4 regions of the Bacillus spongicola genome follow, and region 4 is predicted to be linked to each of the others. Evidence: predicted binding sites of a transcription regulator. Region 4 holds the regulator's gene; each other region holds the start of a gene.
What was found. Region 4 encodes Rex, which represses fermentation and respiration genes when NADH is low (regulators of the CRP and FNR family bind a similar motif). Its sites were predicted from a motif close to TTGTGAAATATTTCACAA; they were not measured.
Positions count from the first base shown of each region.

Region 1: a site for Rex is predicted at 3,731-3,748, ahead of U8D43_RS13190 (formate/nitrite transporter family protein). Genes of this name have one in related genera too.
Region 2: a site for Rex is predicted at 1,822-1,839, ahead of U8D43_RS12530 (YwiC-like family protein). Genes of this name have one in related genera too.
Region 3: a site for Rex is predicted at 2,723-2,740, ahead of U8D43_RS06885 (cytochrome ubiquinol oxidase subunit I). Genes of this name have one in related genera too.

Region 1 is NZ_JAYKTS010000019.1:5,941-11,292, reverse strand. It holds gene U8D43_RS13195 (hypothetical protein) at 1-1,528, opposite strand, end outside; gene U8D43_RS13190 (formate/nitrite transporter family protein) at 2,871-3,707, opposite strand; gene U8D43_RS13185 (DUF2202 domain-containing protein) at 3,953-4,435, opposite strand; gene U8D43_RS13180 (YjcZ family sporulation protein) at 5,154-5,270, shown strand.
Region 2 is NZ_JAYKTS010000017.1:53,993-59,344, reverse strand. It holds gene U8D43_RS12545 (hypothetical protein) at 1-21, shown strand, start outside; gene U8D43_RS12540 (hypothetical protein) at 6-137, shown strand; gene U8D43_RS12535 (hypothetical protein) at 361-816, opposite strand; gene U8D43_RS12530 (YwiC-like family protein) at 1,043-1,762, opposite strand; gene U8D43_RS12525 (NAD(P)H-dependent flavin oxidoreductase) at 2,307-3,278, shown strand; gene U8D43_RS12520 (CBO0543 family protein) at 3,509-4,021, shown strand; gene U8D43_RS12515 (tautomerase family protein) at 4,246-4,452, shown strand; partial or broken gene tnpA (IS200/IS605 family transposase) at 4,618-4,941, opposite strand; gene U8D43_RS12505 (hypothetical protein) at 5,302-5,352, shown strand, end outside.
Region 3 is NZ_JAYKTS010000007.1:43,261-48,612, forward strand. It holds gene U8D43_RS06875 (ABC transporter ATP-binding protein) at 1-253, shown strand, start outside; gene U8D43_RS06880 (ABC transporter ATP-binding protein) at 258-2,078, shown strand; gene U8D43_RS06885 (cytochrome ubiquinol oxidase subunit I) at 2,835-4,166, shown strand; gene U8D43_RS06890 (cytochrome d ubiquinol oxidase subunit II) at 4,219-5,232, shown strand; gene U8D43_RS06895 (potassium channel family protein) at 5,306-5,352, shown strand, end outside.
Region 4 is NZ_JAYKTS010000038.1:4,600-9,951, reverse strand. It holds gene U8D43_RS18480 (CPBP family intramembrane glutamic endopeptidase) at 159-884, shown strand; gene U8D43_RS18475 (YdiK family protein) at 1,047-1,247, shown strand; gene tatC (twin-arginine translocase subunit TatC) at 1,267-2,013, opposite strand; gene tatAY (sec-independent protein translocase protein TatAY) at 2,031-2,201, opposite strand; gene U8D43_RS18460 (redox-sensing transcriptional repressor Rex) at 2,258-2,926, opposite strand; gene U8D43_RS18455 (ABC-F family ATP-binding cassette domain-containing protein) at 3,463-5,352, shown strand, end outside.

The sequences.
Region 1 (5,352 bases), on a different contig from region 4:
ATGGGCCTACGCTCAAAACGAAGAGCATCATGTACACCCCCATGAAATAGAACGCTCCTGCAAATGCGCTCCAATCGGGATCACGTCCGATTTTCCATAATATAGTTGTGACAATGGAAAGTAATACTAAAATAAACCATATACTTCCATCAAATGAATAGTACGAAGGTGCCATTTGATAAAAATATGAATCCATTGCCTGGTTTAGATAAAATATAGGCATGAAAAGGAATATGCCTATTGAAGTATATTCCGCCCAATTGATTCCATCTGATTCAAATATGTTTGGTTTGAATATGTTTAACATTATTAATAGAAATAAAGAAGGAAGAAAGACGTAAAAGGATGTTAATAGAGCAATAAAGCCACTGAAAATCATAAGAAAGCTATTATAAAAGGCGTCCAAATAATCAGTTTTGCTTAAAGCTAAGCTTTGTTCAATGATATTTTCATTGGTAGAAGCACCATATAAGTTTAATTCTTTTCCATCATAATTCAACCAGTAAAAAGAGGATAGTTTGGGAACATGAATGGGAGCATATGTGATATTTTTGGTTGTAGATACTACTTCACTTTGCACTTCATTTCCATTCAATTTTCCCGCATATAGACTTATAGTATTCTCTCTTCCAATGTTCAGGTCTTCGGCGGTAAAGAATAATGTCGTTTCATCTGCCGTTGTGATTAAGCTGAGTGATTGTGGGGTAGAGAACTCATAAGAATAATTTTTATGGGTAAAAGATATGGTCTCTGGTTCTATATTATTTGAAGAAAAATCATCAAGTGTTCCGACTAACTTTGATGCTTTATATGCAAGGACACCCTGAGAGCGACTAGTCTTTTCGATGATAATTAAAAGTTCACCTGCTTCATCCAATGTTCCAGTAAGTCCCTGAATTTTATCATTTTGATTATCCGCTAATTTTGTCAAAAGAATGGGAGAAGGATTCTCCTCAGTAATATAGAACAAATCAGCAAGAACATTATCCTTATCAGGAACTACGACAACCAATTCTCCACTGTTTAAGAAATAGGCATTAGATATAGAATTCTTAAATTCTGTTAATAGTGAAGATTTTCCATTGTTGAGGTTGTAAGTGAATAAGGACTCCTCATTCCAAAATACTACATTATGGTGCTGACCTTGAACTCCTACTGCAGCATCAGCAATGACTTGTTCTTCCTTCGTATCACTTAGAATCAATTGATCGTTTTTTATGTAGATAAATTGTTCTCCATCAGACCAAAATCCTCTTCCTTTTGGAAATGAAATGGGATAGTTTTCTTCCCTGAATGTCATGTTTTCCTTGAATGTTACTTTTTGAACATTCGTTGAAGTGGAATAATAAACGGTGTCTTCTTGTTTAAATACTTCCGGTTTTTCATTTAAGGAAACATTCAATGGAACGGAGCGGCTCCATGTCTCATTGGGTACTTGTCTGACTTCACTAAGTTGGTGCAGAAATAATAGCCCTAGAAAGAGAAAACTCGTAAAAATAGGTATACCAATAGTTTTTAATTTTTGCATAAATTATCCTCCCTTTTAAAAACCTAGTTTGATTCTACCATAATTTTACTAAATTCGATTTATTTTAAATTTTCAGATATTAAAACGAAAAAATTTTGGATAAATTAAAAAGTTGTATGAAAATACGAGGTTGATCTTCATTAAAGTATATTCAATTTCTTTTCAAAGGGCTGTTTTCGTATAGTTTGTGATAGTTTATCATCTAAGATATTGCTTTGTTTCGGACATCCATTCGTCTATTTTTGATGGAAATCAATAGTGAAATGAAGGATTTAATCAAAGATGAGGTAAAGTAGCCATAATGTATACGAAAGGAGCATTTCTAAAAGAAGGATAGAAAAAATAAGGAGGGAATGGTTTGACGTTTAGTGTTAAAGGGAATCAACTTCAGGGGATTCAGTTATGAGGAAAGCCCCTCAGGTAACATATCAACCAAATAACCCAAACTGAATACTTCCAGTGTTGGTCATTTTGCAGGAATAGTACTTTACCGATTTTCGCGGCTTAAAGACCTAAATAATATTGAGAGAGGTATCTAAGAAATGATAGGTTAATCGGATTGACAGAAATAGGATACTGTTATATAATAAAGGTTGGCTAAATGTCCATAATAGAATGAAGCAAAATATTTGCTAACCGTATCTAGTCTGTTAGCTAAAATCTTGAAATTTAATATTGGGAGGGCAAGACTAAATTACCTTGTATTTTCACATAAGAAATCTCACACTTATGAATTCCGGCCTAGACGATCTCACAGTTTTGCGCCGAAGAAACCACGAATTTCGTTTCCTCTCAAAACTCATTTTATTCCATTTAATTTTATTCCAATTAATGAACTGATTCACGCTGGCACGGCCTAGGAGCCGTAAGGATGAAAGAGAGGTAGGGCTTTCATTGTCTCAGAAAGTAAAGCGGACAGTTTAGCTTAAATGATCTATCGACAATCAATCGCCTTACATGATTATTGCATTATTTTGTTATTGCATCAGAAACTCATCTTCATATTATATTTGTCTCCAACTTTTTTAAAGACAAGGACGATCTCTGCTGAGAGACTGTTTAATGTTGAAGTGGAGTTTGCTGATTGCTTACTAATGTATAAGATAAGGATAGACTAAGAGAGCAATTTAATCATTAAGGATTCTCTCAAACAGATAGACGAGAACAATACTATTTTTATACGGAATAGTTCAAATCAACAATCAAAAAAATAATTTCACAACCTATTTTCTTTGATATTGCTGGAGATTTTGAATTTTAACATTTATTTTGGTTGTGTTCAAAAAGCACAAGGGCTTCCCTTGTGCTTTTGTCCATTTATTTTACATAGTTTCACGTTTGCTTAATTGCGTTTTAATTTCGGAAAATGAAAGAGGGGTTCTTTTACCACTACAAGTGCAGGATCTTTTCTTTTTGCAGGAGAAGACAAAAAGGTGTAAAGGGCTCCCATAAATACTGCACCACCAATGATATTTCCAATCGTTACCGGGAGAATATTGTGAACCATGCCAGCGAATGTAATAGTTTCCGGATGTGGTAGTGCTAGTGCTAATGAGAATAAAACAAAATTAGCAATACTATGCTCATAACCAGAAAGGAAGAAGGTAAACACAAGTAACATCATAGCCATTACCTTAGCGCCATCCCCTTTGAGTTGCATTGGAATCCATATGGCTAGGCATACAAGCCAATTACAAAGAATACTTCTGAATACTAACTCTAAAGTAGTACCATGCATTTTCTTTTCAGCAAAATAAAAAAGGAGATGATTTTCGCTAATATCACTGAATAGCCCTGTTCCAATAAATATGGCTGTAAAAAATAAGGCACCTAAAATATTTCCGCAATAACAAGCAAGCCAATTGCTAACAAGATCTCTCCATGATGTTTCTTTTCGTAATGTACTGATTGAAAAATACATTGTATTTCCAGTGAATAGCTCCGCATCACCATAAATAATCAATAATAATGCGATTCCGAAAAAAATCGATGTCATTAAATAAATGGCCGGGGAATCGACTAGTCGAAAGGATTCTCCTAGTTTAAAGCATAAAATTATAGCAAATCCAATATAGACTCCAGCTAAGGCAGCACGAACTAAGTAGTTGACAACAGATCCCTCTAAAATTCTTTTCTTCTTTAAGGCAAGCTCAGTACATTGTCTAATTCCATCATTCAATTGAAACACTTCTTTCCAATAGTGTGTGATGTATTTCACATTAATATTACAATTACTCTACCTTAATTAGAAGTGTCCGGCAAGAGAAATTAGTCAATGTTTATAGAGTATTCATATTTTAAAAAATGTAAGCGATTTCCACGAAAAATATAGTTGCAATTAATAAATGATGTGAAATTACCTTTTAATCTTCCTCATTTGTCCATCATTTTTACCCTAGTTTAATCCTCAATTAAGCATAAAAATCATCGATATCGACCGGCTCCTCGTTCCAGTGCGGATAAATTCATGCGTGAAGCCTTCGCATTATTGTTCATAATCCTTTCGACATCGGAAGGCAAGTTGTCAAGATGAATGAATTCTTCATACATCTCAATATTATTAATTTCAGCTCTAACACTTTGGTTGAATGCATCCTTTAACGAGTTTGGTGTGTTGATAGTCAATTGCGCCTTATTTTCAGGTATAGGCAGATTATAGTCTTCAAACAGTCTTTGAATAGCATCGATATGCCTCTGTTCCGCTTCTTTGATTTGAACAAATGGAATAAACTGGTCAAATTCTTGAATTATTGCATTGTACCTGGCTTGTGCTTTGTATTCATTTTGTAAGCTAGCGGTGAGTGTTTTTTCTAAGAGGGTAGAAGAGTCTGATAAGTTTGTTTGAGCAGATGTGACACAGACAAATGTCAACCAAAAACAAATTATCATACTGATAGTTTTCTTCATTTTGTACATCCTTTCTTATTTCCTTCATTAAGTACTAAGACTGTATTCTCGAGGGGATATAGCTTTTCGAAGTAGTATCTATCTCTAATAAAGGTAGTATTACCCTAAGTATTTTCATAGAATTGTCATTGATGTGCCTACCTTAGACCAACTATTTATCTAAAAAAATTCAGTTCAAGATGATTGTGAGTAAATATTGGTAATTCATACATTAAACTCTTCAATTGGGATGAAACCCGATTTTAATTAACAAGTTTGATAGTAAGGAAACACTATTTCAGTCGAGAAAAGTAAGTTTTATCAGTGCTTCCATAAGAATGAATGGTAAGTTCTTTTAGTGATACAAAACAGGGGACTTTAAATTTGAAGACGATATCAATGAAAATTAAAGGCGATTTGAAATGCATTTTTTGAGAATTTGGGGTCATGATTGTAAGTGGAAATATTTCTGTTATTCATGAGATTGAACTATATAGGTTAGATTTAACTCTGTTTATGGATGAAGAGTTTTTTCAAATAAATTTACAACATAGTAATTTTCGGAATGCTCTTAATGAGAGGGAGATTTTCTGTGATTTTTATTAATCCAGTTATTAAACCTTTCTTCGATGAGGAAATTTCGATACTTGTGATACATACCCTATACAATTTACACCCCTTCATCATAGTCTATCTTAGAGACAATTTCTCAAATGATAAGTATAGGTGGTGAAGTCATATGTGTTGTGGTAGCACTGGAGGTTATGGATACGGCGGAGGCTATGGGAATAGCTTTGTTTTGATCGTAGTCCTCTTTATCTTGTTGATTATTGTAGGCGCCGCTTGTTTTTATTAAGTTTTCAATGAGGCCTATCAATAAGATAGGTCCTTTTTTTACTATTTCTAATGAATCTATTACTCAAGAATACAATATACAG
Region 2 (5,352 bases), on a different contig from region 4:
GACAAATGCCCGAGTCCCTAGCCACTGCAGCTGAATCAAGAAAAGCGGAAGTGGCTGCCCAGGGACGGCAGGCATCTGGCAGAACACGCAGTGAAGCCTGCTTCACGAAGTGGACTGACAAATGCCCGAGTCCCTAGCCACTGCAGCTGGATCCGTCTTTTTTTTATGGAAGTCAACAGTAAGATAAAGGATGTAGTCAAAAATCTGATGAAATAGTCACAATGTATACGATAAGAGCCAATTAAAACAAATAACAACACTGAATATGAAAAGGGACTTTAACTAAGAACGACCTTTTTTCTATGAAACAGGAGATCACTTAGACTGAATAGATGGGTTAGTTATCCAGAGATTGATTCTTCAAATTCCAATCGTTAGCAGAATTTTTCCTTCTTCTAGTTCGTATTTTTTGATGTTTCCAATCGGGATTTTTTTTACTAAATCAATATTGTTGAAATCTAGATTAATGTGATGATGATCATAGAGTAGGTATGGAGATTTCGTGAATATCATCTTGTTGAGGAAGTTGATATTGACAGGCTTGAAATGGGTGATTTTAAAAATCAATTGTCTTTTTTCCATTTTGATTGGTTGAAGAGTAAGGGAAAAAGGGATGTCACGGTTAATAAACCATTTTTTCACTTCTGCTTTGCCCGAAATTTGAACCTCTTTTTCCGCAATTTCAACGGTTGTGTTTTTGATTTTGTCTGATTTTTCCAGTAATTCATTCAGCATAGTGCTTGAAATCGAAATGGGTATGCCCATACCCTCTTTCATTCGGTTCACTTCATCTTTCATTTTTTCAAATAAATCCATCTTAAATCCCTCATCATTTTATAATTTTTCAAGACAAAGAATAGAAAAAACGATTTGACGGAAGGGGCAAGAACCTTACTTTTTTCCTTGTAAGCACGGTACTAAATATATATGCAAGTTGAGCATGTTTTACGATTTGTATTTTGACTAGGAATAGAATAGACAATCGTTCGAGTAAAATGAGCCTACAACGAGAATATAGATCTCGTTGTAGGCTCATTTAAGGTTACATTAAAATAATCATTAGCATAGCAAAGAAGAAATACACCGCATTCTCAATTTCTAAGATACCGACTTTCATAATACTCATTTTTCGTCCGTAAAATAAAACAGCTCTCAAAATGCTTGGGATGAAAGCAATAATGAACAAACTGTTTCCGGAAAGAATTAGTAACAAGGGAATGAGAGCATGGTAAAGCCAAGAAAACCATTTGAACCGGGTGTTCTTTTTCTCTCGAATCATAGTTTTTACATAAAAAGTACTTCCTAGAAAAAAGAGGAAGGTTAAGGTGAACAAAAACCAGGCCATAGGATCAAGACTTCCGGATCCTAAAAAATAACTAGCTAATCCACCAACTCCAAACGCAGCGATTGCGGTCAAATCATTGAAAAATGCTCTTTCCCTATTTCTCTTTGCGTAATAAATGTTAATGAGAAAGAAGGGAATCATAGCGAATCCAAAATAAAGCATTCTCCAGTCGTAGAGGATAGGAGGAATCAGGCTTAAAAGAGCAATGCTTCCATAAATCAACGACCACTTTCGGTGAAGATCGGTCTTTTTTTTGCGCAATAATAAAAGGAAGGGGTAGGTCCCCAAATACAGAAACAGCCAGCCGATGAACAATGGTATGTGAAAAATCGAAAAACCACTAATGATGGCACTAAGTAAAAATGGAATGATGAGCATGGCCCAAGCTCCATGTTGTTTTGGAATAAGTAAGTTCAATCGTAACAACTCCTCAAGAAAAGATTTAGGTTAATCTTATCAAAAAGAGTTTACAATACCTGTGATTTAATTCACATTTTTAGAAAATGGAGTTTTTCGTCTAGATTGTCGCTATTGATCCATCTTTTGGGGAAGATTCTCAATTGCAGAATTTAGATTTAATTAATTACAAAATGATGACCCGAAACCAAGTTAGGTGACAGTTAAATGGCTGGTATGAAAAGTTTCGAATTTTGTGAAAACAGTCTTTTGGAAGTATGCGATTCATTCTTATTTCCTGAAGGGGAGACGGTCTAAGTAATCGGTAGGTGGGTCGAAGTAGGAAGTTTTGAGCAGGACACAGCGAGAAGATTAGCAAAAATCAAATGGTTTTTGTTTATTTTGAGAAGCTTTTCTAATGAAAAACAAATATTCACCAGAGAGTGTCCCTCCTAATTGTAAAAAAAGTGAATAACTATTCAGAAAATAAGAAGGAGAAAAGTGTTTGTTTGGCGTATTTAACACAAGTAGGACAAATATGAAGAAACAGAAGGAGTGTTTTCAATTGATAGCAAAACTTCCAAAGGAAATCGCACAAGAACTAACAATTCCGGTAATTGCCGCCCCCATGTTTTTAGTTTCAAGTCCAGAGCTTGTGATTGAAAGCTGTAAATCAGGTATGATTGGCTCATTTCCAACATTAAATGCTCGGAGTGAAGAGATTTTAGAAGACTGGATGGAGCGAATTACTAGTGAATTAGCTGAAACAAAAAAGCAGGATCCCTCCAAAAAGGTTGCACCTTGGGCTGTAAATTTAATTCTGCATAAATCCAATACGCGCTATGAAAAAGATCTGTCGCTTATTCAAAAATACGAACCACCTATTGTCATTACTTCACTTGGAAATCCGTCTGCGGTAGTAAAAGCAGTTCATGAATACGGTGGTCTTGTGTTTTCCGATGTGGCGACCATTCCGCATGCAAAAAAAGCTGCCCAAACGGGAGTAGATGGACTTATCCTTGTTTGTAGTGGTGCTGGTGGGCATGCTGGAACGATAAATAGCTTTGCCTTTGCAGGAGCAGTAAGAGAGTTTTGGGACGGGATAACCATTTTAGCTGGATGTCTTTCTAGTGGTCGTGACGTATTAGCTTCACAAGCGTTAGGGATGGATATGGCCTACATGGGTACACGCTTTATTTCTGCAAAGGAAAGCTATGCACCTCAAGATTATAAAGAAATGCTTATCGAATCTACTCTAGATAATCTGATATATACGGATGCCTTTTCTGGAGTGAAAGCGAATTACTTAGTTCCGAGTATCGAAAAAGCAGGTATTAATCTGGCAGATCTAAAAAGCAAGGGAAAAGTGGATTTATCTTCATTAAATCAAGCCGGAACGAAAGCTTGGAAAGATATTTGGTCAGCAGGTCAAGGTGTCGATCAAATCGACGAGATTCAATCGGTGGCGGACATTGTTACTGAACTTGTCTCAGAATATCAATCTGCACAAGAAGGAATTATGACTGTAAAGGTTTGAAGAAATAGTTTTCTCTTCTAAGATGAGTGGAAGGTTAATTGTAATGACTGATATTCGTGAAAAAATTGAGTTCAAGCAGATATGTGTCGAAATTGAGGGTGATTCCTTCACTCCTGATAAGTCACTTCCTTCAATCTGAAATGTTCGAGCATTTAAAGAGCTAAAAAGACTAGAGATGACGTGGAATGCAGAAGCTAGAGAAAAAGCAAAAATGCATGGAGTGATAGCGTGTGCTTCGATTAGTTTTTATTTCCGTCATCTGGGTAATTGCCTATCATAAAAGTGATTGGAGAAACTGGCAAAAGTTTCACCCAACCATTTTATTTATGATTGTAGGGAATTTGTTAGTTGGACTTATTACTTATGAATATTCATTATGGGATTTGTCTTCTGAGCTAGGTGGTCATATTACAAATGATTTAATCCTTTCCTTTTTATTTTTTCCTCCAGCGATGTTGCTCTTTTTATCACACTATCCAGTCAGCAAACATATGCTCAAAAAATATATTTACCTGATCAGGTGGGCGCTTTTATTCACATTGATTGAAGGGGTAGAATTAGTGTTCGATAATGTCAACTATGAACATGGTTGGGATATTTGGAAATCTGCATTTGTAAATTTAGGGATGTTTCCAGTATTGGTTCTTCATCAAACTAGACCTTTGTTTGCGTACGGTTTGTTTTTTCTAGAGATTGTATTATTAATTACAATAGTCGATATTCCTATCTCTTCATTAAAATAACGTTTTTTTTGTTGAGGCACGGGTCAAATGAATGACTCTCCAGTGATGCAGACATCACCTCCGAGTTCTTCATTTTCCTGACACCGCTGAACAGCCTATGTTGAAGATAAAAGGGAATAAAACAAAAATCGATTATGGAAATAAATAGAGAAGGGCAATCGACGATGGTTTCTCTTTTTGTGAGTCCTTAAACAAAAATTTAAAAATGGAAAAGGAGGATTTCCGTGCCTTATATAAATCTTCAAATCACTAAAGGAGCTAATCGTGAACAAAAAGCTCAAATCGTTCAGGAATTTACCCATACGCTACAAAATGTGTTGGGGAAGAAACCAGAACATATCCATATTGTCATTCAAGATATCGAGGAGCAAAATTGGGGCTTTTCAGGTGTTCTCACAGACGATTTTCGAAAAAATTCCTCTCAAGAATAGATTTTAAACCCTGACACATGATGTCAGGGTTTTTTCATCTCTTTTTAGCTATTTCAAGTAAACCTAGATCCTACAAGTCTAGGTTTTACACAAGGGTAACTAACAAATTATGTTAAAATATAAGTAGAAGGAAAATTATTTATTCAACTAACAGACAGAAGTATGTGATCTTGACCAAAACATTTCTTTCCAAAGCTTTTTTCGAACCAAGGGATAGTCACGTTTTATCAATCGAGAACTGGCACTCTTATAAGCATTTAGAAACTTGGATAATTCACTATTAGGATGTGCCTTGAACATGACCTGTATATGGTCTTTATCGAGATTCCAATCTTCAACCGAAATATTATACGACTGGCCTATTCTCACAAAAATATCTTTTGCATAGTTTGACATACTATCATCAAATATTTGTCTACGATATTTCACTACCAATACTAGATGATAGTGCAAAAGAAAGACTGAATGTTTATTACTTTCTAATTTCATTATGTTATCAATCTTTCTGTATGTATAGACTGATTTTAATATAATTTGCTAATAGCTACAAATGCTTTGGCTGACACCAACCGCAAATTCATCTCCCATTTACTCATTGGGCTACGCCCTTCACATTCCTTGAAGTGAGAGAATTCTTTTCGGAAACCTAGTTAAAAAGAATTGATCGAAATTAGGTAGCTATTCTAAATAGCGATTCTAAAAAGAAATTTTAATGGTTGGTACGCTGACTTTACTCAAAAACGTTTTTTGTTGTGCAAATTAACAAGATTTGAGTAAAAGTAAAAATGCTCATACAGTATCTTATTCTTATAAATTTTTTCTGGCTATATAATAAGGAGGCTATGTGTGATGTTAAATGCTTATATCAATGATATTGACACTATGATTTCTGGTCTGGAG
Region 3 (5,352 bases), on a different contig from region 4:
TGCGGTTGATATGGAAACAGAGTTCCAAATTCAAAAAGAATTAAAAGACGTCATGAAAAATAGGACGACGTTTATTATTGCTCACCGAATCTCTTCTCTAAAACATGCAGATGAAATATTAGTTTTAGAAAATGGTAGGATTGTTGAGCGTGGAAAGCACGAGAAATTATTAAGAAATAACGGACCGTATCAGCGAATTTATGAGATTCAATATAAAGATCAGAAGCGAATACTTCAGGGACAGAAGGGGTGATTGAATGAGTCAAAGTAAACTACATAATCGAATTCAAAAGCGATTTCATTACTCGACTGATCAAATAATCGATAAGTCATTTAACTGGAGGCAGCTGTGGCGATTACTTGCCTACGTAAAGCCCTACACTAAAAATTTAGTGCCATTGTCTATCTTAATGGTTATTATTACAACGGCAGTTCGGCTCTCAATCCCAATCCTAATAGGTGTGTATACATTAGATAGAGCCATTCAAAATCGAGATATGAATTTATTGACAATACTAGTTATGGTCATTGTTTCGCTTTATATCCTTAATTACGTCGCTAATGTATTAAGAATAAGGTGGATGAATATGCTTGGTCAAAGTGTAATCTATGATTTGAGAAAGCATCTATTTTCACACGTCCAGTGGTTATCGCATCGCTTCTTCGATCAACGCTCAGCGGGATCAATTCTCGTTCGTATTATGAATGATATTAATTCACTCCAGGAATTGTTTACAAATGGCGTAATAAATTTATTGATGGACCTTATATTGCTTTTGGGAATTGTGGTTATTCTATTTACTCTAAGCCCACAACTTACACTCGCTGTGTTAGTAATTCTGCCGATAATGTTTTTAATCTCGACAACATTGAGGAAGAAAATCCGCAGATCTTGGCAAGATGTTCGAACTAAACAAGCGAAATTGAATTCACACTTAAATGAGAGCATTCAAGGGGTTCGCGTCACGCAATCCTTTACTCAAGAACAAGAAAATATGATGTTCTTCGACGGAGTGAATACAGAAAGTTTTGATAGCTGGAGAACAGCGACTAGAAAGAATGCGATGTTTCGCCCCTTAGTAGAACTTACGAACGCTGTCGGGACAGCTGTACTTATTTGGTATGGTGCACATTTAATCAATGCAGGTAGTTTGCAATTAGGAGAATTTGTTTCCTTTGCCTTTTATCTAGGGATGTTTTGGGAGCCTATATCTCGTCTTGGTATGGTCTACAATCAGCTTTTAATCGGCATGGCTTCTTCTGAACGAATATTTGAATTTTTAGATGAAAAACCAATTGTGTCAGAGGCTGAAAAAGCGATTGAATTAAAAGATATTCAAGGAGAAATTGTGTTTCGTTCTGTCGAGTTTTCATACGATGGTAAACGTAAGGCATTAAACGGAATTGATTTGAAAATGAACAAAGGAAATACCGTTGCACTTGTAGGGCATACGGGATCAGGAAAAACGACAATTGCAAACTTGATTACTCGTTTTTACGACCCAACTGCTGGAAATGTGTTTGTTGATGGCTATGATTTAAAAGATATATCGATTTCAAGCCTTCGAAATCAGATTAGTATCGTGCTTCAAGATACATTTATTTTTTCTGGTACAATCAAAGAGAATATTCGATTTGGACGCCCAGATGCAACCGATGAGGATGTAATTCACGCTGCCAAAGCGATTGGAGCACATGAGTTTATAACTAAAATGCCTAAGGGATATGAAACAGAAGTTGAGGAAAGAGGGAATGTCCTTTCTGTTGGGCAATGTCAATTATTGTCGTTTGCAAGAGCATTATTAGCTGACCCACGTATCATTATTTTAGATGAGGCAACCGCTTCAATCGATACCGAAACGGAAGTCAAAATACAAGCAGCTTTAAATCGTTTGTTACATGGACGAACCGCGATTATTATCGCTCATAGACTTTCAACTATCCGGGAAGCCGATCATATTTTTGTGCTTGATCACGGGGATATAAAAGAACAAGGAAATCATGAGGACCTTATGGATCAAGAAGGTGTTTACTATGAGCTAGTGAAAACGCAGTTCAAAATGTTGGAAGCTATGTAAATGAAAGGACTGATGATCATCAGTCCTTTTTTTCGAGAGATAAGAAAGCAAAAAAATCTGAGCTATCATATCTTTTTGGTTATGTTTTTCCTATTTTGGAGACAAATAATATGAAGCGAATCTCCTTTTGAGCATCATGTTCAGTGAGTGACATTCAAGCAGAAACAATGGGCAATTATCCGTCCAACCATCATGGGCGTGATGAAAATTCAAACTTATTTTTGCGCAATGAATATACCACGACTTGATCATTCATTATCTTGAAAACTCCATCAATTCTTATGGAAAATAGCGAGGAACAGATAAAAATAAGAGTAATGCGGTCGTTTCCGTAATGGGGGCAGTTATAAAAAAGTCTAATTTTAAGATTCATGATAAGAGTACAAACGATCGGATTAAACTAAAACGGACTGGGCATGGTTTTCGCCCGGTTTTTCTTGTTATAAGATAGATGTCTTGCCATTTTTTATAAGAAGCCATAGACATTGAATTTGAAAATGTAAACCAAGCAGTGATTGGGGTAGCCTGGGTCTTATAACTCTCGAAAAAATTCAAAAGATAGGAGCATATTTTTTAGTCCGGTCTAAAAAAATTCTTATCTATGAAGTTCAGAGAAACTAAAATATTAAGATGGGAACATACATTTGTGATAAATGTCACAGAAAATTCATGTTCATCTCTTCACAATGTAAAGTAAAGGCTTTACAATGAGTATAGAGTGTTATGTATTAAAGTATGGGGTAAGGAGGCTATTATATGGAATTTGATAGTGTCATATTAAGTAGAATGTTGACATCAACAACGCTTGCATTTCATATTATTTTTGCAACTATAGGTGTAGGTGTACCTGTGATGATTGCCATTGCAGAGTTCATGGGAATAAAAAATAACGACCGCCATTATTTATTGTTAGCTAGAAGATGGGCACGAGGATTCACGATTACTGTGGCAGTAGGTGTTGTAACCGGAACGGCTATTGGCTTGCAGCTATCTTTATTATGGCCAAGTTTTATGCAAGTGGCCGGACAAGTGATTGCTCTTCCATTATTCATGGAAACCTTTGCCTTTTTCTTCGAAGCCATTTTTCTAGGAATATATTTATATTCATGGGATCGATTTAAGAATAAGTGGATCCACTGGATCTTGAATATTCCTATTATGATTGGCTCATCTGCTTCGGCATTGTTTATCACAACCGTGAATGCCTTTATGAATACGCCACAGGGATTTGATTTAGTTGATGGGAAAGCGGTCAATATTGATCCAATCGCAGCAATGATTAATCCAGCAACGCCAACTAAAGTATTACATGTGTTAACAACTTCATATATGACAGCAGCCTTGATATTAGGAGCGTTAACAGCCTATGCAATCTTGAAAGGAAGTCGTAGTGAATACCATCGTAAAGCGCTTCGCTTAACCATGGTTGCCGGTTTTCTTTTTGCAATCGGTACAGCTCTGGCAGGGGACCTGTCGGCCAAATTTTTAGCTGAATACCAACCTGAAAAGCTAGCCGCTGCAGAATGGCATTTTGAAACAGAATCTAATGCAGATCTCATACTATTCGGTACGCTAGATGAAAACAATGAAATTCATAATGAAATTCGACTTCCAAGTTTCCTCAGCTTTTTGGCTGGAAACTCTTTTGATACTGAAGTAATTGGGCTAAATGATTTTCCACAGGATGAGCTTCCACCGCTATGGATTCATTATATGTTTGATTTAATGGTCTCTATTGGATTTTTCAGTTTATTTATTACCTTTCTCTTTATTCTTACATGGAAAATAAAGAAGTGGAATGAATGGTGGAAACCACTTTTATGGGGAATCGTAGTAAGTGGTCCATTAGCTATGCTTGCCATCGAGTTTGGTTGGATTTATGCGGAAGTAGGCAGACAACCTTGGATACTCCGAAATTACATGAAAGTAGCAGAAGCCGCCACAAAGGCTGATGGGGTTGGGTTGACCTTTATATTATTTGTGTTGTTATATATATTGCTGGCGATCATCACAGTGTTTGTACTGATAAAGATGTTTAAAAACAAGCCAGCAGATGTGGAATTAGAACAACGTTTTCCAATAAAGTAATGATGAGAGAGGCGAGAAAATCTCGCCCCGCTCTTAGATAGGAGGGGTTCGGTTGAGTCTTGAAGTATTAGGAATCACTGTCTTATGGATTTTCTTATATGGCTATCTCATTGTAGCATCAATTGATTTTGGAGCAGGATTTTTTGCCTTTTATGGGAAGGTAGTCGGAAAAGATCATATCTTAAATGGTCTAATTAGTCGATATCTATCTCCAGTTTGGGAAGTAACAAATGTCTTTTTTGTCTTCTTTTTTGTTGGATTGGTCGGTTTTTTCCCTGACACAGCTTACTATTATGGTACAGCATTATTAATACCAGGGAGCATAGCCATTATTCTCTTAGCTATTAGAGGATCGTTTTATGCGTTTGGAAATTATGGATCAAAGAATAATATTGTGTTTTTGTTTTTGTACGGTGCAACTGGCTTGTTAATTCCAGCATCACTCTCTACAGCACTTACGATGTCAGAAGGTGGCTTTCTACAAGTTTCAGAGGATAAAGTGAATTTCCTAGCAAAAGAGCTATTTTCCAGTCCATATTCATGGAGTGTTGTAGGTCTCTCGATTGTTTCTGTTCTGTTTATTTCTGCTTCATTTTTAACATTTTATGCGGACCGAGCAGGGGATCAGCAATCGAAGGCTGTTTTAAGGCAATTTGCATTATTTTGGAGTCCGCCTACGATAATTGCATCACTACTAGTATTTGTTGCATTACGCGAACATAATTTAGAACATTTTATGAACGCAATTGAGATTTGGTGGATGTTTGGATTAAGCTTGCTTTTCTTTGGCATCGCTTCTTATTTAATTTATAAGCAAAAAGCATATGGACTTGCATTTATTGCTGTCATGCTCCAATTCTTCTTCGCCTTTTTTGGGTATGGTGCTTCTCACTTACCTTATATCTTGTACCCATATATTACACTTGAATCTGGCGTTACAAACCCAACTATGGGCGCAGCGCTAGTAACCGTATTTATTGCAGGATTGTGTTTGCTAATCCCTTCTCTCATTTTACTCATGCGCTTATTTTTATTCGATGCAGATTATGTGAAAGGAAATAAGTAGGTTTGCCTTTTAATTTAGTATAAGTATGCTAAAATAGTGGAAAAGTGATCACTTCAATTGTGGGGGAATAGCTGTGAATAAAGAGTTTGTAGTCATAGGCTTAGGCCGTTTTGGTGGCAG
Region 4 (5,352 bases):
TCAAGCCTTATTTTTTTCTAAAAAGGTTCGACAAAAATCACTCCATGTTTTGTCATTTTTCGCAAACCCACTTCTTCCAGCTTTACCATTTGAACAGTCATCATTTTATTAGTAGAATGGATAAATGATTATGATCAACTTTCTAAAGGAGAACTTACATGAATAAACGATATGGCTATATCCTAATCATCTACATAGTCATGCAACTTTCTACCTCTATCGCCGTTCCGCTTATTTATAAGCTCGGACTGAATTCCTTTGGTGTAGAAGATAAAGAAAAGATGCTCTATTTAGCTGCGGGGTACTGGCTATTTATTAGCTTTACACTCACCCTTATCATTGTACTTTTTTTATTACGAAAAAGCGAAAGATATGAGGACTTTGGCCAACAGCATTCAATTCCACTCTCCATTTCTTGGGGTGTGGGCGGAATATTTCTCGCCTTTTTAGCACAGGCCCTCGCTATTACTGTTGAATCTTTTCTCGGAATCGAACCTGGATCGGAAAATACAGCGACAGCGATGAAAATCATCTCACTTGTGCCAATTGCGTTAATTGCTTCCTCGGTCGCCGGACCAATTTTAGAAGAAATTGTTTTTCGACAAATCCTATTTGGGGCACTCTATAAGCGAATGCCATTTCTGGCCGCTGGTTTCTTAAGTTCCCTTCTATTTGGACTGGCTCATCGCGAATTATCCCATATTCTGTTATATACGACGATGGGCTTTACGTTTGCTTTTCTGTATGTGCATACGAAAAGAATTATTGTTCCCATCATCGCTCACGTTGGCATGAATACACTCGTTGCGCTCATTCAATTTTATCCTGCAATTATGAAAAAAGTAAGCGCACAAGTCGCACTATTTATTCACTGGATAGGGTAATCACGCTCTTTTTAAACATATATATTGAAGATTTTTTTCTTTTCGTCTATTTTTGAACAAAATCAATACCAGAATAGAGAACTCCTTCGAAAATGAACTTCAATAGCTACAATAATGTACACGAATAGGGCAAGGACTCTATAGGATTAGGAGGACGTTTTTATGAGAAAATCACCTTTGTTTACTGGTATCATTTACACCTTACTCGGAATTCTATTTACGTATTTTTCAATCCAAAATGTTGTGACTCATGGCTGGGGATTTTTCACTTATCTTCTCATTTTCCTAGCAACATTGGATTTAGGTTCAGGACTTCGGATGATTAACATCCACATTAAATTAAAAACGATGCAAAAAAAATAGACCCAATGGGTCTATTTTTTTATTCTTCCATTTCTCTTTTCTGTTCTGCAAGCAAAGCTTTTTTATAACCAATTTTACATATACCTAAACTGATTTCATATAAAACAAAAAGTGGTAGAGTAACGAGTAAATGAGACATAATATCTGGTGGTGTGATCATTGCGGCAATCACAAATAGACCAAAGTAAGCATACACCCTCATTTTCGACATCAACATTGGTGTAATAATCCCTAACCTTGTTAAAAACAACATAATGACAGGGAGCTGAAACAGAAATCCGAACGGAATGGTAATTTGAAAAAGAAATTGAAAATACTCATTGATGCCAATTTCCTGTTCAATTTCTAGATTCACAGACAAATTCAACATAAAGTCGACTACAAATGGAAATAAAATAAAATACGAAAAAGCTAATCCACCAAGAAACAAGATCACCGTTACCGGAATGTAACTCAACGTGACACGTCGTTCTTTTTCATATAATCCCGGGGACACAAAGGACCATAATTGAAAAAGAATTAACGGGAGCGCCATTAATAATGACAAGAATATTATTACTTGGATGTAAATCTTTAATGGATCCGTTAACCGAAACGCATTCATCGTTATTTCTTTCGCTTCATCCGCATTCTGCAAGTAAACAATCAACGGTTCGGCGAGAAAAAAGCTTGCGATAATCGCAAACAAGAAGAAAACGACCACAATGAGAAGCCGTTTTCTTAATTCATCTATATGTTCATAAACAGTCATATCATTTCGACTCATCGTCAATCACCTAACATTTACTTAGCATCATTTTTGTCTTTGTCTTCGTCATCCGCTAAGCCTTTTGTGGCATTTTTGAATTCGCGCAACGTACTTCCCATTGCTTTCCCTAGTTCTGGTAACTTTTTGGGACCGAAAATTAATAGTGCAACTACTGCTATTGCTACAAGACTACCTGGACCTGGCATTACGCTACACCTCCTCAGTACTATATTACATCATTTTACCCCTAAATCCTAATTTCTTAAAGCCCTTCTTGTGACGTTTCCGTGTCCTTAGTAGAATAGTTCTTCAAGAAATAAACTAGCGACTGCAATTCAACCGCTAAATCAATATGATGGATTCGAATAGACGAAGGAACATTTAACCGTGCCGGCGTGAAATTCAAAATCCCTTTCACATTCGCACTCACTAAGCGATCCGTTATCGTTTGAGCAACAGGAGCGGGTACGGTCAAAATAACCACCTCTATGTTGCTTTCCTTGATTTTCTCTTCTAAATCGTCTAAAGCATAAATCGGTACGTCACCTATACTCATGCCCACTTTATCAGGATTCACTTCAAAGGCCATCTCAATTTTCGTGTTATTATTTTTCAAAAAATTATAGTGAAGAAAAGCTGTGCCTAAGTTTCCTACTCCAATTAATCCAACCTTGGTGACTTCATCCTGGTTTAGTGTTTTACTAAAAAAGCTTAGCAAATAGTTCACATTATAACCATAGCCTTTTTTCCCAAGTGCACCAAAATAAGAAAAGTCTCTTCTAATCGTAGCCGAATCTACTTTTACGGCCTCACTTAATTCTTTCGAGGACACTCTTTGTTTACCTGAAGAATGTAAGTTTTGAATAAACCGATAATATAGAGGCAAGCGTTTTGCGGTAGCTTGCGGTATTTTCATTGTGTCTTGATTCATTTCTAATCCCTCTCTATTTTTGAGCCAATCATCTCTCGATTTTTCTATTTAATAGAGCTTTCGGCTCATTTTGTATTGAATCCTATTTTCGGAAACGCTTCCATTAATCTCGAACTAGCTGTTTAGATTCCTCTTGGTCGGAAATATATCACTTTTCTTTGCAGATGAATCAATTTTAATTAAAGGCATGCCTGATGTAGACATTCTCCTCTTCATTCATTATCATACACTATTTCGTCAAGATTGTCTGTTACCTTTTTCACAAGTCCTGCTATTGCTCAACTTGTTTTAAGTGCGATACACTGTTTGTATAAGACTCTTTTCTTATATATTGTGACTCTTTCGTTTATTTTTCGATGGAATCCTCGATTTTGCTGTTGAAACCTATCAAAAATAGTCGATAAGATGAAGTAAAACCTTCCGCATTTTATAGTACAGTTCGCTAGTAAAGCTGATTGGTTTCTTACTGGAAACTAAATTACTCGGACACTTGAAGAGTTACTGACCAGTTTAAACGAGATGAATGAGGTGAATATATGATTTTATTACAAGTCAATAATGTAACAAAGTACTTCGGGGCAGAAATGATTTTATCAAATATTAAACTAGAACTGAAATCTAAAGATCGAATTGCACTTGTAGGTAGAAATGGTGCTGGAAAGTCAACTTTACTAAAAATCATCTCCAATCAACTTTCCTTTGATTCAGGAGAAATAATAAAACCAAAACATGTGACCATGGGCTATTTAGCTCAGCATACAGGACTGGAATCCAGTCTATCGATTTGGGACGAGATGCTATCTGTATTTGAGCATGTTTTACAACATGAAGCGGATTTACGCAAATTAGAGCTTGAGATGGCTTCACCAGATATTTATGAAAACACAGAGGCTTATGAACGGACACTATCCGAATATGATCGCTTAACGGTGAAATTTAAGGATTTAGGCGGCTATCAGTATGAATCGGATATTCGCTCTATTCTCCACGGATTGAATTTTGCTAACTTTGATTATTCTACCAAAATCTCCACATTAAGTGGCGGACAAAAAACGAGACTAGCTTTGGCTAAACTTCTCTTAACAAAACCTGATTTACTCATCCTAGATGAGCCCACTAACCATTTAGATATTGAAACACTCTCTTGGCTAGAGCAATATTTACAGGGCTATTCAGGTTCCATCTTGATTGTCTCTCATGATCGCTATTTTTTAGATAAAGTCGTCAATCATGTTTATGAAGTATCACGGAGAAACACAAAGAAATATCACGGCAATTATAGTGATTATTTACAAAAGAAAGCCGACGACTATGAACGCGAGAGTAAGCAATTTGAAAGACAGCAAGCTGAAGTAGCTCGTTTGCAAGATTTCATTCAAAAAAACATTGCCCGAGCTTCCACTACAAAAATGGCACAAAGCAGGCGAAAAAAACTCGAGCGAATGGACCTCATGTCTCAACCGCTTGGTGATGAAAAATCTGCCCATTTTTCTTTTGAAATTGAACGGCAAAGTGGGAATGATGTTTTAAAAGTTCAAGATTTAACAATAGGTTATCACCAAGAACCAATTTCTTCAAATATTAAATTTCAGGCTTCAAGAGGAGATAGTATTGCCTTAGTTGGTCCAAACGGAGTCGGGAAGTCTACCTTAATCAAGACACTAGTGGGAAAACTTCCATCCCTTTCTGGCAACTACCACTTTGGAGCGAACGTCAAGATTGGCTATTATGATCAAGAACAAGCCGAGCTAACTTCCAATAAAACCGTGATTCATGAACTGTGGGATGATTACTCGATGAAGACGGAAAAGGAAATCCGAACTGTTCTGGGCAATTTCTTATTTTCAGGAGATGATGTACTCAAGTCTGTTTCAACTCTAAGTGGTGGCGAAAAAGCCCGATTAGCTCTTGCTAAGATGATGTTAGAAAAATCAAATGTACTTATTCTAGATGAGCCAACAAATCATCTTGATCTTGATAGCAAAGAAGTTCTTGAAAATGCATTAATTCATTACCCAGGTACGATCTTATTCGTTTCCCATGATCGCTACTTCATCAATCGTATCGCAACAAAAGTTCTTGAATTATCCACAACAGAAGCCAAAGAATATCTTGGTGACTATGATTATTACGTCCATAAAAAGGAAGAAATGATCGAGCTTGCTTTATTGGAAGAAAAAGAACGTGGTGCATCCATCGTTACGCCTCAGATTGACACAAAGGAAAACCACCGAATGGATAAAGAGGCAAAGAAACTAGAACGTCAACGAATACGAAGAATTGAAGAAATCGAAGAATATATAGAAAAGCTTGAAAATGAGATTGAAGAAAAAGAAGCCATGCTATTTGATTCTGACATCTATCAGAACGCTGAAAAAGTGAAGCAGTTAAATGATGATGTTCTTGCAGCTCAAAAAACATATAAT